DNA from 2 places in the Embleya sp. NPDC008237 genome. Region 1 is predicted to be linked to the other one. Evidence: riboswitches for the same ligand, from Rfam matches in the RefSeq annotation. Region 1 holds a riboswitch; the other holds the start of a gene.
What was found. Region 1 has a riboswitch for thiamine pyrophosphate ahead of thiO (glycine oxidase ThiO). Riboswitches for the same ligand answer to the same signal wherever they lie in the genome.

Region 2: linked by a shared signal. The riboswitch ahead of ACFZBU_RS33410 (purine-cytosine permease family protein) and the one ahead of thiO (glycine oxidase ThiO) in region 1 are both predicted to bind thiamine pyrophosphate.

Annotation. Positions count from the first base shown of each region.
Region 1 covers NZ_JBIBGL010000003.1:257,517-265,095, reverse strand. The annotation lists gene pknB (Stk1 family PASTA domain-containing Ser/Thr kinase) at 1-1,672, opposite strand, end outside; gene ACFZBU_RS08135 (thiazole synthase) at 1,753-2,547, opposite strand; gene thiS (sulfur carrier protein ThiS) at 2,552-2,761, opposite strand; gene thiO (glycine oxidase ThiO) at 2,758-3,921, opposite strand; TPP riboswitch at 3,932-4,043, opposite strand; gene ACFZBU_RS08120 (NAD(P)/FAD-dependent oxidoreductase) at 4,160-5,344, shown strand; gene ACFZBU_RS08115 (Rv2175c family DNA-binding protein) at 5,413-5,778, shown strand; gene thiE (thiamine phosphate synthase) at 5,789-6,433, shown strand; gene ACFZBU_RS08105 (polyprenyl synthetase family protein) at 7,101-7,579, opposite strand, start outside.
Region 2 covers NZ_JBIBGL010000015.1:52,419-59,997, reverse strand. The annotation lists gene ACFZBU_RS33415 (CHAT domain-containing protein) at 204-1,406, shown strand; TPP riboswitch at 1,866-2,006, shown strand; gene ACFZBU_RS33410 (purine-cytosine permease family protein) at 2,002-3,369, shown strand; gene ACFZBU_RS33405 (MXAN_6230/SCO0854 family RING domain-containing protein) at 3,437-6,055, opposite strand; gene ACFZBU_RS33400 (amino acid ABC transporter permease) at 6,283-7,092, opposite strand; gene ACFZBU_RS33395 (amino acid ABC transporter permease) at 7,089-7,579, opposite strand, start outside.

The DNA.
Region 1 (7,579 bases):
GCCCGGTCAGGTCCGGTACCACGGTGTCCGGGCCTCGGCTGACCACGAGGGAGACCACGCTGTCCCGCTGGAGCTGCTCGCCGACGGCGGGTTGGCTGCTCACCACGGTGCCGGGCGGCTTGGGGCTCGCCACCCGCGTCTCCGTGCCCGGTTTCAACGCCGCGTCGGACAGCGCCTTCTTGGCGTCCTCCAGCTTGAGGTTCACCAGCGCGGGCACCACGTGCCGCTCGGGACCCTTGGACAGTTTGACCTTCACCGTCGAGCCGCTGAGCACGTTCTTGCCGGGAGCCGGGTCGGTGGACATGACCGAGCCCTTGGCGATCGTCTCGCTGAACTCTCCGTCACCGACGTAGGAGACCTTGAGGTCGGCCGCCTTGAGCCGCTTCTCCGCCTCGGCCTGGGTCATGTTCAGCACGCCGGGCACGTCGGAGTAGCGACCCGAGCCGTACCACCACGCGCCGCCACCGATCGCGGCGGCGACCAGCAGCACGATGGCGAGCACGATCATCCCGCGCGAGGGCCCGCGTCGGCGCCGCCGGCCGGGCAGCCCGGGCTGCTGCGGATAGCCACCGCCGGTGGAGCCCGCCGGGGGGGCCTCGGCGGCCGGCGCGTACTCGTGGTGCTCCGCCGGATAGGCGTCCTGGTACGCCCCGCCGCCGTAGCGCGCCTGTTCGTCCTCGGTCGAGTCCACGCTCAGCCCCAGCGGCGCCAGGTGCGGCGGCAGCAGGACCTCGCCGGCCCGGAACACGCTCGTGGCGTTGTCGTGGATCGGCTCGGGCGGCGGCGGCAGTCGCAGCGCCGCGCCGAAGTCCAGCTCCGCGTCCGGCATCGCGTGCCGGGTCCGGCGGACCAGGGTGAGCAGCGTCTCGGCGTCGTTCGGCCGGTGTTCCGGGTCGCGCACGGTGGCCGCGCGCACCAGCGTGTCCAGCGAGTGCGACAGACCCGGCACCGCGAGCGAGGGCGGCGGCACGTCCGCGTGCACGTGCTTGTAGATCACCTCGACCGCGGTCGCACCGTGATGCGGCTGCCGGCCGGTGAGCATCTCGTAGAGCACCACGCCCGCCGCGTACACGTCCGAGCGTGGCGTGGACTCGCCGCGCTCGACCTGTTCGGGGGCGAGGTAGGCGACCGTGCCGACCAGGACCTTGCCGGTCGCGGCGGTGGCGGTCGTGGTGGTCGCGCGGGCGAGACCGAAGTCGCCGAGCTTGATCCCGCCGTCGTCGGAGATCAGCACGTTCTCCGGCTTGACGTCACGGTGCACGAAGCCCGCCCGGTGCGCGGCGGAGAGCGCGGCCAGCATCGGCTCCAACACCCCGAACGCCTCGCGCGGGGTCATGTTGCCCAGGTCCTGGAGCAGCTCGCGCAGCGTGCGGCCCTCGACGTACTCCATCGCCAGGTACGCGACGGAGCCGTCGGTGCCCTGGTCGAAGACGTTGACCACGTTGGGATGCGACAACCGCGCCGCGGCCTTCGCCTCCAGGATGAAGCGGCGGGTGAACTCGGGATCCTGGGCGAGCCCGGCATGCATCACCTTGAGGGCGACGGTGCGGTCGAGTCGGGTGTCGAGAGCCCGGTACACCGTGGCCATGCCACCCGCGGCAACTCGGGCATCGACCCGGTATCGACCGTCGAGCAGCCGCCCGACGAGCGGATCGTTCAAGGTCGTGTCCATGTTCTGGAGTGTAGGGTCCACTGCTTTGTGGACGCCGACGGTCTTCCCCACGGTTCCCCGCCGGCCGGCCTGTGTGCGGCTCAGAAGGCGGGGTGCTCGGGGCCGGCCTCCAGCATGCCGGCCATCGGTGACGACGCGTGCGCGTGGTGGCGCATCGGGATCCGCCCGGCGCGGTAGGCCAGCCGCCCGCCGTCCACCGCGTGCCGCATCGCCTCGGCCATCAACCGCGGCGACTGCGCGCGGGTGACCGCCGTCGCCAGCATCACCGCATCGCAGCCCAGCTCCATCGCCAGCGCCGCGTCGGAGGCGGTGCCCAGACCCGCGTCCAGCACCACCGGGACCTCGGCCTGCTCGGTGATCAGCCGGATGTTGTGCGGGTTGCGGATGCCCAGGCCCGACCCGATCGGCGAACCGAGCGGCATCACCGCCGCGCAGCCCACCTGTTCGAGTCGGCGGGCGAGCACCGGGTCGTCGTTGGTGTAGGCCAGCACCCGGAAACCGTCGTCGACCAGCCGTTCGGCGGCGTCCACGAGCTCGACCCCGTCGGGCAACAACGTGCGTTCGTCGGCCACCACTTCGAGCTTGATCCAGTCGGTTTCCAGCGCCTCGCGGGCCAACCGTGCGGTCAGCATCGCCTCGCCCGACGTGAAGCACCCGGCGGTGTTCGGCAACACCCGGATGCCCAATCGGCGCAGCACGTCCAGCACCGAGCCCGCGGTCCCCGGGTCCACCCGGCGCATCGCCACCGTGGTGATCTCGGTGCCCGACGCGATCAGCGCCTGCTCCAGGATCTCCAGGCTCGGCGCGCCGCCGGTCCCGGTGATCAGCCGCGAGGTGAAGGACTCGCCGGCGATCACCAACTTGTCGTCGGCCATGCCCTCAACCTCCCTGGACGGCGGTCAGCACCTCGACGCGGCTGCCCGCGTCGAGCACGGTCTCGGCCCACGCCCCGCGCGGCACCACCGACTCGTCCACCGCGACCGCGACGCCCTTGGCGGCGGTGGTCAGCGTGGCCACCAGTTCGGCGACGGTGGTACCGGTCGCGACCCGGCGCCGGTCGCCGTTGACGGAGACCTCGATGTCGTTCATGCCATCACCTTTCGGGCGGCGGTCGCGAACCGATCGGGCCCGAAGGGCGCGACGAGTTCGGGGGTGGTGCCCTGCGCGAGGACCTCGGCGACGGCGTCGGCGGTGATCGGGGTGAGCAGGATGCCGTGCCGGTAGTGGCCGGTCGCCACCACCAGGCCGGGCAGCGCCGAGCGACCCAGGATCGGCGCGTTGTCCGGGCTGCCGGGGCGCAGCCCGGCGAGCGTCTCCACCAGGGGCAGTTCGGTGATGCCGGGGACGAGTTCGTGGGCGTCGCGCAGGAGTTCGTACACGCCGCCCGCGGTCACCTCGGTGTCGTGGCCGAGTTCGTGTTCGGTCGCGCCGATCACCAGTTCGCCGTCCGCCCGCGGGACCAGGTACATGCTGCCGCCCTTGACCACGCCCCGGACGTTGCGGGACAGCAGCGGAAGCAGCGCCGGCGGCACCTTCAGCCGCAGGATCTCGCCCTTGACCGGCCGCACCGGCGGGACCACCTCGGGCGGCAGGCCCGGGATCAGCGCCGAGCGGCAGCCCGCCGCGAGCAACACCTGATCGGCGATCAGGTCGCGTCCGCCCGCCGTTCGCACGCCGTACGCGCGCTCGGCGGCGACCAGGACGCGTTCGACGCTCTCGCGCACGAAGACGACGCCGGCCCGCGCGCAGGCCGCGAGCAGCGCCGCGACCAGTCGGCGGTTGTCGATCTGGTGGTCGTCCTCGACGTGCAGGCCGCCGGTGATCGCGGGGGACAACATCGGTTCGAGCCGACGGCACTCGCGGCTGGTCAGCCAGGACGACTGCAGGCCCAGCCGCTGCTGGTAGGCGTGCAGGTCCTTGAGCACGGCCCGGTCGTCCGCGTCCAGGGCGACCGCGATCGTGCCGCAGGCGCGGTAGCCCGAGGGCAGGTCCGCGGCCTCGGCCAGTTCGGCGGCGAACTCGGGGTAGCGCCGGGCCGATTCGATGCTCAGCCGGAGCAGGCTCTCCTCGCCGTACTGGAGTTCGGAGACGGGGGTGAGCATGCCGGCCGCGGCGTGCGAGGCTCCCCTGCCCGGGGCCGGGTCGACGACGGTGACGGCGAGGCCGTACCGGGTGCGCGCACGCCACGCGACGGACAGTCCGACGACGCCCGCGCCGACCACGACGACGTCGGTGGGGTGCTCGGACATGGTGGGGCTCGACATGGTGAGGGGAACTCCCTTCGCCGGTATGACCCGGATCAGGTTCGGACGGTCGGGGGCTCGCAGCCCCCCTCTCAGCCCGGTCTCACCGGGCTCCCGTGACCTCTCCACACTACGACACCGGTTTCGGGTGCCCGGGAGCGCCCGAGTGTGCGCCGACGATGTCCTTGACTGAGTCAAGACCCTGCTCGTCGGCGGTGCCGGCCCGCGTCATAGGGTGCCCTGCATGGACAACGTGCTCGTCGTGGGTGCCGGCATGGCCGGCCTGCAAACCGTGGTGGCGCTGCGGGACCAGGGGTACACCGGTCGCGTCACCCTGCTCGGGGCCGAGGCGCACGCGCCGTACGACCGCCCGCCGCTGTCGAAGGAGGTGCTCGGCGGCAAGACCGACGACACGTCCTTCGAGGCGGACTGGGCCGCGCTGGAGACCGACGTGCTGTTCGGCCGGACCGCGACCGGACTGCGCCCGGGCGCGGTGGACACCGACGCCGGGCCGATCGCCTTCGACCGCCTGGTGATCGCGACCGGCTCGCGGGTGCTGAACCTGCCGGGCGCGGCCGAGGTCCCCGGCGTGCACGTGCTGCGCACCATCGACGACGCCCGCGCACTGCGCGCCGCACTCGTGCCCGGCGCCCACGTGGTGATCGTCGGCGCGGGCTGGATCGGCGCCGAGGTGGCCACCGCCGCGGCCGCCGCCGGTTGCCCGACCACCGTGGTCGAGGCCCTGCACACCCCGCTCGCCGGGCCCTTCCCGGACGCCATCGGCGAGCGGATCGTGCCGTGGTACGCCGAGGCGGGCGTGGAACTGCTGCTGGACGCGAGGGTGGACCGCCTGGAGGCGGGCGCGGTGCACCTGACCGACGGCCGCCGACTGCGCGCCGACGCGATCGTGGTCGGCATCGGGGTGCGCCCGGCCACCGAGTGGCTGGCCGACTCCGGCGTGGTCCGCAACGAGCGCGGCTTCGTCGAGGTGGACGACCACCTGGCCACCTCGATGCCCGGGGTGTACGCCGTCGGCGACTGCGTGGACTTCCCCTCCGCCCGGTACGACACCCGGATGAACGTCGAACACTGGGACAACGCGCTCCAGGCGCCGCGCGTGCTGGTGACCAACCTGCTCGGCGGCGACCAGGCGTACGACCCGGTCCCCTACTTCTGGTCCGACCAGTTCGGCCGCATGGTCCAGTACGTCGGCCGGCACGGCGCGAGCGACGAACTGGTCTTCCGGGGCGCGGACGAGGACGGCAAGTGGACCGCGGGCTGGTTCGCCGGCGACCGGCTGGTGGCGCTGCTCGCCGTCGCCCGACCGCGCGACCTGGCCCAGGGCCGCAAGCTCGTGCAACTGGGCACCCCGGTGGACCGGGAGCGGTTCGCCGACCCGGAGAACCCGCTCAAGTCGGTCGCGCTGTGACGGCCCGGCGCCCGGCCGACCGCCGGGCGCCGGCGGTCGGGACCGGGTGCGGAACCTAAACTGGCCGGGTGAGCGAGATCGACGCCAAAACAGAAGCCCTCGTCCCCGCCTGGGTGACACTCCCCGACATCGCCGAGATCCTCGGCGTGGACATCCTGAAGGTCCGCCAGCAGCTCAAGGAGCGCAAGTTCCTGGCCGTGCGCCGCGGCGAGCACCGGGCCCTCCAGGTGCCCGCCGACTTCTTCCAGGACGGCAACATCGTCAAGGGCCTGGTCGGCACGCTGACCCTGCTCGCGGACTCGGGCTTCTCCGACGAGGAGGCGCTGGAGTGGCTGTTCACTCCGGACGACACGCTCCCGGGCACGCCGGTGCAGGCGCTGCAGGAGAACCGGATGACCGAGGTGCGTCGCCGCGCCCAGGCCCTGGCGATCTGAGGCCGCGCGGATGACGAGCCGTCAGGAACGGTTGGCCGCCGCCCGTCTGTACCTGTGCACCGACGCCCGGGAGCGCCAGGGCGACCTGCCCGCGTTCCTGGACGCGGTGCTGGGCGCGGGCGTGGACATCGTGCAGTTGCGGCAGAAGGGCCTGGAGGCCCGCCTCGAACTCGCCTACCTGGAGGTGTTCGCGGACGCCTGCCGCCGGCACGGCACGCTGCTCGCGGTCAACGACCGCGCGGACGTCGCGCACACGATCGGCCCCGACGTGCTGCACCTGGGCCAGGACGACCTGCCGGTCCCGGCGGCGCGCGCGATCATCGGCGGCGACGTGCTGATCGGCCGCTCCACGCACGCCGAGGCCGAGGTGGACGCGGCGATCGTCGAACCGGGGGTGGACTACTTCTGCACCGGACCGGTCTGGCCGACCCCGACCAAGCCGGGCCGACCCGCACCGGGGCTGGACCTGGTCCGGTACACCGCCGCGCTGCGCCCGACCCGGCCGTGGTTCGCGATCGGCGGCATCGACCTCGGCAACCTCGACGAGGTGCTGGCCGCGGGCGCGGAGCGGGTGGTGGTCGTGCGCGCGATCACCGAGGCCGCGGACCCGGCCGAGGCGACGGCGGAATTCGTCCGGCGACTCGCCGCACGCTGAACCGGTCGCCGGCGATCGGCCGGAAACCGGGCGTGGGGTCCGGCGCGACCGCGGCGCCGCGCGCCGGCCGCGGCGGGCCGGCCGAGGTCTCGGCAGGTGCCGATCGTGGTCGGAGCGTCCCGTGCGGGCCGGTCGGGCACGTCGGTCGGGGGCACGGTCGTCGACGACCGTGTTCAAGCGGCCGGCCACGATCCGCCGGGTCGACGCGGCGGGTGTCGCCGCCGTGGGCCGATCGGGTGGTTGGCCTCGCGAATGGCGCTTTACGGCCGAACCGGGCGGAGCGAGCGGCCAGACTGCCGAGATGGACACGCCCGACGTTCGCCTCCGTCCGGGGTCCGCAGAGGATGCCCGCGACCACGACCTGCCGCACTCCGCGACGGAGCCGCTGATCCCCGGCCCCCGGTTCGCCGCCGCCGAACGCCCGATGCCTCGACCCGGGCGTACGAGCCCGACGCCGGACGGCGGCGGTGCGCTGCTGTTCCCGCTGCTCGTGCTCGCCGCGATGATCGGCGGGATCTACCTGGTCGGCCGCAATCCGCCCCAGGCGCTGCCGCACGCCGACCCGACGCACGGCCCTCGTCCCGCCCCGGGCCGGGTGGCCGAGTCGGAGCGTCCCCGGTTCGTGCCGGCCGCACCGTTCACCATCACCGAGCCGCGGGCCGCCCGACTAGACGCTGCGCACGGTGGCGGCGTCGGCCAACTCGCGCAGCACTTCGCGCGCGTCCTCGGCGATCGGCGCGACGGCCAGGGCCGCGAGGGCCCGCTCGGTCAGCTCGGTGATCATCGTCTCGACGTCGGCGAGCGCGCCGGTGTCCTCGATCACCACGCGCAGTTCCTTGACGCCGATGTCGCTCAGTCCGGGATCCCCGAGCAGCGTGTCCAGCACCTCGGCCTGGACGCGCGAGGCCCGCTCGCCGGCGAGCGCGAGCAGTACGGTGCGCTTGCCCTCCCGCAGGTCGTCCCCGGCCGGCTTGCCGGTCCGTTCGGGATCGCCGAAGACCCCGAGCACGTCGTCACGCAGCTGGAACGCCTCACCGAGCGGCAGCCCGTAGGCGGAGTAGGCGGCCAGCGCGGCCTCGTCGGCGCCGGCCAGCGCGGCACCCACGTGCAGGGGGCGCTCGATCGTGTACTTGGCGGACTTGAACC
Region 2 (7,579 bases), on a different contig from region 1:
GGATGGCGCGAGCCGGGCACGACGTAGACGCGGCGGCTGACCGGGGCGTGAGCCGGTGGGGGAGTCGGACGCACGGCGGTGGCGGAAGTCCCGGCGCGCTCCCCGGGGTGATCTTCGGCCGCGGCCGCGGCCGCGGCCGCGATCGCGGTGAGGGGTGCTTCCCGCCCCGGTACCGTGGTCCCGGCGAGCGGGGGCTAGCGGGGGTGAGCGTGGAGGACGTCGACGCGGAGACGCGGCGGGCGTGGGAACGGGGCGAGCGCGGGCGGGCACGGTGTGCCGAAGCGCTGGGCGCGGAGTCGACGGACGAGGCTCCGGACGCCGTGCGCGACTTGTTCGCGGAGGCGATCGAGTTGCTGACGGACGCGCTCGGCGCGCTGGACGTTGCCGATACACGCTGGCCGGAATTCGCCTATGCGGCGGGCATCGCGTACGCCGCGAGCGCGGCGACCACCGACGGCCGGCCGGCCTGGGATCAGGCGCGGATCTGCTTCCGGCGCGCACATCGGACCGCACCGGCGGACGCCCACCTGTTCCGGGCCGCCGCGCAGGTGGCCTCGGCCCGGGTCGGCCTCGACCCGCGCGGCACGCCGTGGCGCACCCTGCTCGACCCGCCGCCTGCCGCCGAGATCGCCGCCGCACTCGGCCGACTCGGCAGCGACGCACTTGTGCAACTCGTGCCGGGCGCCGCGGTGTTGACCGATGCCGATGGCACGACGCGGGTGCTCGACCTGCCCGAACTCGACTACGGCCTGGACCTGGCCGGAGGCGACCGGGAGAACTGGGCCGACATGCTCGATGCGCTGGGCGAATGGGCCTGGACCACGGTGATGGAACCGGTACTGACCGCGGTGCCCGGCTCTTTCGGCCGCGCGCCGTCCCTGGTCCTGCTGCCCGCCGGACCGTTGGGCATGGTGCCGTGGCATGCGGCCTGGACACTCGTCGACGGCCGCCGCCGGCATGCGCTCCAGAACGCGCAGATCTCGTACATCGGCGCGCCGCGCCTGCTGTGCGAGGTCGCGGCGCGGCCGGCGAGCGCGCGGGCCCGGCGGTATGCGATCGAGATCGGGCGGGCCGCCGGTGACCCGATCGCGTTCGTGCCGGCCGGCGGTCACGACGAGACCTGGCGGGTGGGCGCCGAGTACCTGGCGGCGGGCACCCACACGGTGGTGTCGACGTTGTGGCCGGTGGACGAGACGACCACCGCGCTGGTGCTGTACATGGCCCACCACTACCTCGACCGCCGTGACTTGCCGCCGGCCCAGGCCGTCCGCACGGCGCAGTTGTGGCTGCGCGACCCCAAGCGCGGAATCCCCGCCGCGATGCCGGCCGAACTGGCCGCCCGAGCCCGCGCGATCGCCCCGGACGACCTGACCGCCTGGCCGGCATTCACCCACTCGGGCTGGTGAGCCCCCACCCGATCCGGCGAGCCGCACGCACACGAAGCGGCGTCGTCCACCCAGTCGCGGTGGCGCGTCCACGCCCGCTTGGAGGCCATCGCCCGCCTCGCCCGCTCGTGGCCGCGCGTCTTGCCCGCTCGTGGTTGTGCGTCCTGCTCGGACCGGGTGGCTTACTCGCTCGTGGTGGTGCGTCTCTCCTGGAGGTGATCGCGCGTCTCGCCGGTTACGGCGGTGCTCGGGCCCGGATGCAACCGCACGCCTCGCCATTCGCGGTGGTGCGTCTCGCCCACACCCGACCGCCCACCTCGCCCACGCGTGAGGACGGCCCGTGGTCGCCGGGTGGATCCCCTCGCGGTCGGGCGCGTGGCGATGGCCCGTGACGGCGCCCGGCGACCGCTCGGCGAGCCGTCCCCGGGCTCGTTTTGGCACCCCGCCTTCCCAAGTGGGTCGCGTGGCGCGTACTGTTCGCCACGCCATCGCGGGAGCTCGGACCAACCGGGCTGAGAGGGCGGCATGGGGTGTCGGCGACTAGCCGACGCGCCCGGGGCCACCGACCGCTTGAACCTGTCCGGGTAATGCCGGCGTAGGGAGAGCAGGTAGAGCCATGTCGGCTCCGGTCATCGACGACGCACGCCCCGAGGTGCCGCACGGCGGCGCCGAGGCGCCCCTGATCCTGGACACCGCACCGCCGCGCACCCTCGGGTTCCGCGACCAGGCGGCGTTCTGGGCCAACCTCGGTGTGAGCCTGCTCGGCTTCTCCGGCGCGCTGTACGTGCTGGCCCCGGCGGGGTATCCGCAACTGTCGATGGTCGCCGCGATCGTCGCGGCCGTCGGCGGCACGCTGATCGGCACCCTCATGGTCGCGGTCGCCGGCATCCCCGGTGCGCGCAGCGGTGCGCCCGCGATGACCGTGCTGCGTGGCCTGTTCGGCACGAAGATCTCGTACGTGCCGACGGTGTTCAACATCGTCCAGTGCATCGGCTGGGGCACCTTCGAGCTGTTGGTGATCTCGATCGGCATCGAGGCGATGACCGACGGTGACGGCCCGCACTGGCTGTACATCGTCGCCGCCGGCACGGTCACCACGGCGATGACGCTGCGCCCGCTGGGCATGCTGCGGATCCTGCGCCGCTACGTGACGGTCGCGGTGGGCATCGCGATGCTCTACTTCTCGGTCCAGCTGTGGCGCGAGGGCCTGCCGCCGATGACCGAGGGTTCGTGGTCCGGGTTCTTCCCGGCGATGGACGCGGCGCTCGCGGTCGCGGTCTCCTGGGTCCCGCTCGCGTCCGACTACACCCGCCACTCGCGCGGCACCAAGCCCGCATTCTGGGCCGCGCTGAGCGGATTCTCGATCACCAGCATCTGGTGCTACCTGCTCGGCCTGGTCGCCCTCGCCCAGGTGGGCGGCGACCCGGACAAGATTTTCGACTCGTTCCTGGGTGTCACCGCCGGCTGGGTCTTCTTCGCCGTCCTGGTCGTGCGCGAGGTGGACCAGAGCTTCGCCAACGTCTACAGCACCGCGATGTCCATCCAGAACCTCGCGCCGCGCGTGGACCGCCGGGTGTTGTGCCTGGGTGTGGGTGCGCTGGTCACCGCGTTCGCGCTGATGGTGAACGACTTCGACACCTACGCGAGCTTCCTGTCGCTGATCGGCTCGATCTTCATCCCGCTGCTGGGCGTGCTCGCGGTGGACCTGTTCGTCGGGCGCGGGCGGGCCGGCTGGGACCTGGGCGACCACGCGCCGGCCCGCTGGGTGATGATCGCGCCGTGGGCGCTGGGCTTTTGCATGTACCAGCTGATCAACCCGGGTTCGGTCGAGTGGTGGGCGACGTTCTGGGGCCACATCCAGGACGCGCTGCACATCCACGCGCAGACGTGGACCTCGGCCTCGCTGTTCTCGTTCGCGCTCGCGGGCGCGACCGCGTACCTCGCGGTCGCGTGGGACCGGCGGCGGGCGGTCGCGGCGCGTTGAGGCGAGTCCGCGGGAGTCGACCACATCGACGCCGCCGGCGGCGCTCGGCGGCGGCTGGGCCGGTGGCCTACTCCGTCGGGCCCAAGGCCGAAGCCAGGTCCGGCGCCGACCAGCGCCGCATCTCGGCGGGTGCGGTGTCGGCGGGGCCCGGGTAGAGGCGGTACAGGGTGCCCCCGCCGGTGATCGGGATGTCACCGTGGACGAGGGCCACGAACGCGCGGCCGGCGACGAGTTCCTCGCCCGCGTCGAGGTGGGCCGCGATACCGCCGACGCCGTCGCGCAGGCGGGCCGCGAAGGCGTCGGCGTCCTCGTCGGCGGCCCGGCGGTACTCGGTGACCTCCCCCGCGCGCCGACCGCGGATCAGCACCCGGTCGGTGGTCGCGGCGGCGATGATCCGGGCCAGGTCGCCGAGCGTGGCCCGGCCTCCCGGGGCGAAGTGGATACGCAGGTCGCGGGCCAGTTCGGCGAGGCGATCGGTGTGCCGGAAGACGTTGTGCAGGCCGTCCTGGCCGGACAGGTTCAGGTCGGTCCACTGGGCGGTGCCCGCGGCCAGGTCGACGGTCATCGGGACGCAGATCCGCGCGTCGCCCGCCAGGTCGAAGCGCTGCCGGACCGCACTCGGGTCGAACGTGCGCCCGGCGGCCACCGCGTCCAGGTCCTGGAAGCCGGCGAACGCGTCGAGCAGGTCGTCGAACGCCACGTCGTTGTAGCTGAAGACGACCACGACGGCGTACCGGACGTCCTGCGCGGCCAGCCTGGCGATGTCCAGATCCACGAACTCGGTCGCGCCGTGCGGTGCGGGCGCCGAGGTGAAGTCACCCGAGTGCACCATCGCGCGGTCCGGGCCGTAGACCAGGTTCGTGTAGTCGCACAGGCCGAGGTATTCCCAATTCGCGTCGTACAGTGCGATCGACAGGTCCAGGTCGACCCGCTGGTCCGCGGCCTGCATCCAGTGCAGGAACAGCCGGATCCGACCGCCGCGCGGCATCGGCTGGGTGCTTCCGCGCGGGATCGCGACCAGCGCCTTTGCGGTGGAGTGTTCGGCGAACGGCGCGATCAGGTCGTCCAGTCCGGCGTCCAGAAGCGCGACCTCGTGCCGCGGCAACTCCAGCGCCCGGCGCGTCAGTTCCCGCTCGATGAGGACGCAGACCGGGGCGCTGAGCGCGATCGGGACGGGCGCGCCCGGGTCGTTGCGCGCGTACGCTCCCGCGACGCTGCCGCGCGGGAACCACACCCGCCGTTCCCCCGCCGTGCGTTCGGCCCGCAGCCGACCCCACGCGCCGAGCAGCGGCCCGGGGCCGACCCGGCGCAGCACGCCCGGCAGCGCGGCGTCGAGCTCGGCGGGCAGCGAGGTTTCGCCGCTGCCGCCCCGAACCCGGAGCAGGTGGTGCAGCCGGCGCACCAGCTCGCCGGGACGCCGGACCAGCAGCTCGGTCGCGCCGGCCGTGTCGCCGGCCGCGAGCAGCGTTTCGACCCGGGACGCGAAGGTGCGCACCACGATCCGGTCCGCCACGACCGTCACCGCGTCGCCGTGCGCCTCGGCGGCGAGCAGCAAGGCGGGCCCGGCCCGATGGGCCTGCGGATCGGTGCCGCGCAGCGCCGCGAACGCGAGCGCGGCGGTTGGATACGCGCCGATGTAGTCGAAGGGGTGCAGCAGTTCGCCCGCGCGCAGCCAGGCCTGGCGATGCCGGTGCAGGTCCTCGTACACGTGCTCCGGCGGGAGCCCGTCCAGCACCGCGAGCAGCGTGCGGCGCAGTCGACGCGGCACCGTGCGCAGCCGAGGCGGGGTGAGCAGATCGGGATGGGCGCCCGACCAGGCCCACAACACCCGCAGCACGTCGGTCGCGGTGTCCAGCCGGCCGGCGGGCAGGTGGTCGGGAAGCAGGCCGGCGAGGACGACGGCCTTGCTTTCGCGCACCGGGATCTCGGTGGGCAACCACCGCTCGGCGTCGGTCGGCGCGTGGGCGGCGAGGAGGATCAGATCGTGCCGGTCCTGCGGCCCGAGCGGGGTGCGTCGAGCGAGCAGGGCAAGCAGTTCGCCGAGGGCGTCCGCCTCGCGGTCGACGCCGAGCCGGAGCGGCGCCAGGGTGCCGGTGAGCGGGACGAGCATGTCCGCGGTCCGGTTGCCGGCCGGGGTCAGATGCGGCTTGCGCAGGCGGATCGGCTCGGCGCACACGGGACATGCGCGCAACTCCTCGACCGGTGCGCACGTCGAGCACAGCAGGTGCGCGCAGGGCGCGAGTGCGCCGATGTCGCCGGCCCGGCCGCAGATCGCGCAGGGCTGGTTCGGTTGGTTGAGCAGGAACGCCCGGATCCGGGTGGAGTACCGCGCCTGCGCGTAGTTCGGCACCTGCGCCGGGAACCCGGCGAACAGGGGCCGGTGCCGGCGGTCGTTGCCCAGCCGGGCATCCAGCCGGGCCAGCAGCCGCATTCCGTGCGTGGCCAGATCCACCGGCCGCAGGCCCGCCAGCGCGGTCCTCAACGGTGCGGTCAGCACATGGCCGCGCTGCACCAGGTCCGCTTCCAGCGCGGCGATCCCGCGGGTGTTCACGCCCACCCGGTCCGGACGGACCACCCGCTTCGCGTCGACATACACGCTCGCGAGTCGGCGCACCAGCAGGCCGTCGAGATCATCGGCCGCCGTGCTCGTATCGACGCGAACGACGCTGCGCACGCCACCACTCATGGACCGGTTTCCCCCGAAGAAAAGACGAAGCGAGGGCGGAGAGTGGGCGCGCTGTCTGTTATCGAAGAGTGAGAAGGAAGCACACCGCGGAGCCGCCCCCGCAGGCTGACCCTAGCGCGTCGAACGGCCCGCCATCGAAGGGTTATTTCGCCGGCGGCGGCCCGAACTCGGGCCGCCGTCCGCGACCTTGGTCGGCGCCCGGGCCCACGCGTGTGGCCGCGGCGTGGTCAGGCGGTCCGGTGCCGGCGTCTGCCGCTGCTCTCCAGGTAGCGGGCCAGGCCGGAGAGAAGCATGCACATGCCGATGTAGATCGGTGCGATCACGATGACGACCGGGATGAACGGCAGGCTGTAGTCGAGGTTGGTGGCGATCTGCTTGCCGGCGTAGAGGAATTCCTCGTAGGAGATCAGGTAGCCCAGCGAGGTGTCCTTGAGGGTGACCACCAACTGGCTGATGATCGTGGGCAACATGGTGCGGACCGCCTGCGGGATCAGGATGTGCACCATGACCGCGGTCTTGCGCATGCCCAGCGCGTAGGCCGCCTCGCGCTGGCCCTTGGGGACCGCGTTGACGCCACCGCGGAAGACCTCGGCCAGGACCGATCCGTTGTACAGGGTCAGTCCGCAGATCAACGCCAGTCGGGGTTCGACCTTCATCGCGATGAAGATGAAGAAGATCATCACCAGCACCGGCATGGCCCGGAAGAACTCCACCACCAGGCCCGAGAACCAGCGGACCACCCGGTGTTCGGAGAGCCGGCCGGCCGCGAACACGGCGCCGAAGGCCAGCGAGAGCACCGCCGCCCACGCGAAGACCTGGAGGGTGTGCCCCAGGCCGCGGAGCAACAGCTTCTGTACGCCCACGTATTCGAACGGCGCCCACTTGTCGTGGGCGAACTGGTCGGTGTCGAACAGCTTGTAGACCACCCACGCCAGCACACCGAGCAACAGCACGGTGACGACCAGGCCGTACGTGCGGTGTCGGGCCAGGGCCTTGGGCCCGGGGACGTCGTACAGCGCCGAAGTCTCGATGCTCATCGGGCCACCTCCAGGCGCTTCTCCAGGAAGCGGAACAGGGCGCTGATGGACAGCGTGATGATCAGGTAGCCGATCGCGATCCACATGAACGTGATGACAATGTCGTAGCCGAGTTCGTTGAGCGTGCGGTATGTGCCCAGCAGTTCGACGACGCTGAACGAACCGGCGATCGCGGTGTTCTTGGCGAGCGCGATCAGCGTGCTGCCCACCGGCGGGATCACCGCGCGCACCGCCTGCGGTAACACGATCAGGTTGAGCGTCTGACCGAAGTTCATCCCCAGACTGCGGGCTGCCTCGCCCTGGCCGACCGGCACGGTGTTGATGCCCGCGCGGACCGCTTCGCAGATGAACGCCGAGGTGTAGCAACCCAGGGCGAGCACCGCGAGGGTGAAGAACGGGAGCACCACGCCGAATCGCGGCAGACCCAGCACGACGGCGAAGAACAGGAGGGTGAGCGGGGTGTTGCGAAGCACGGTGACCCACACGC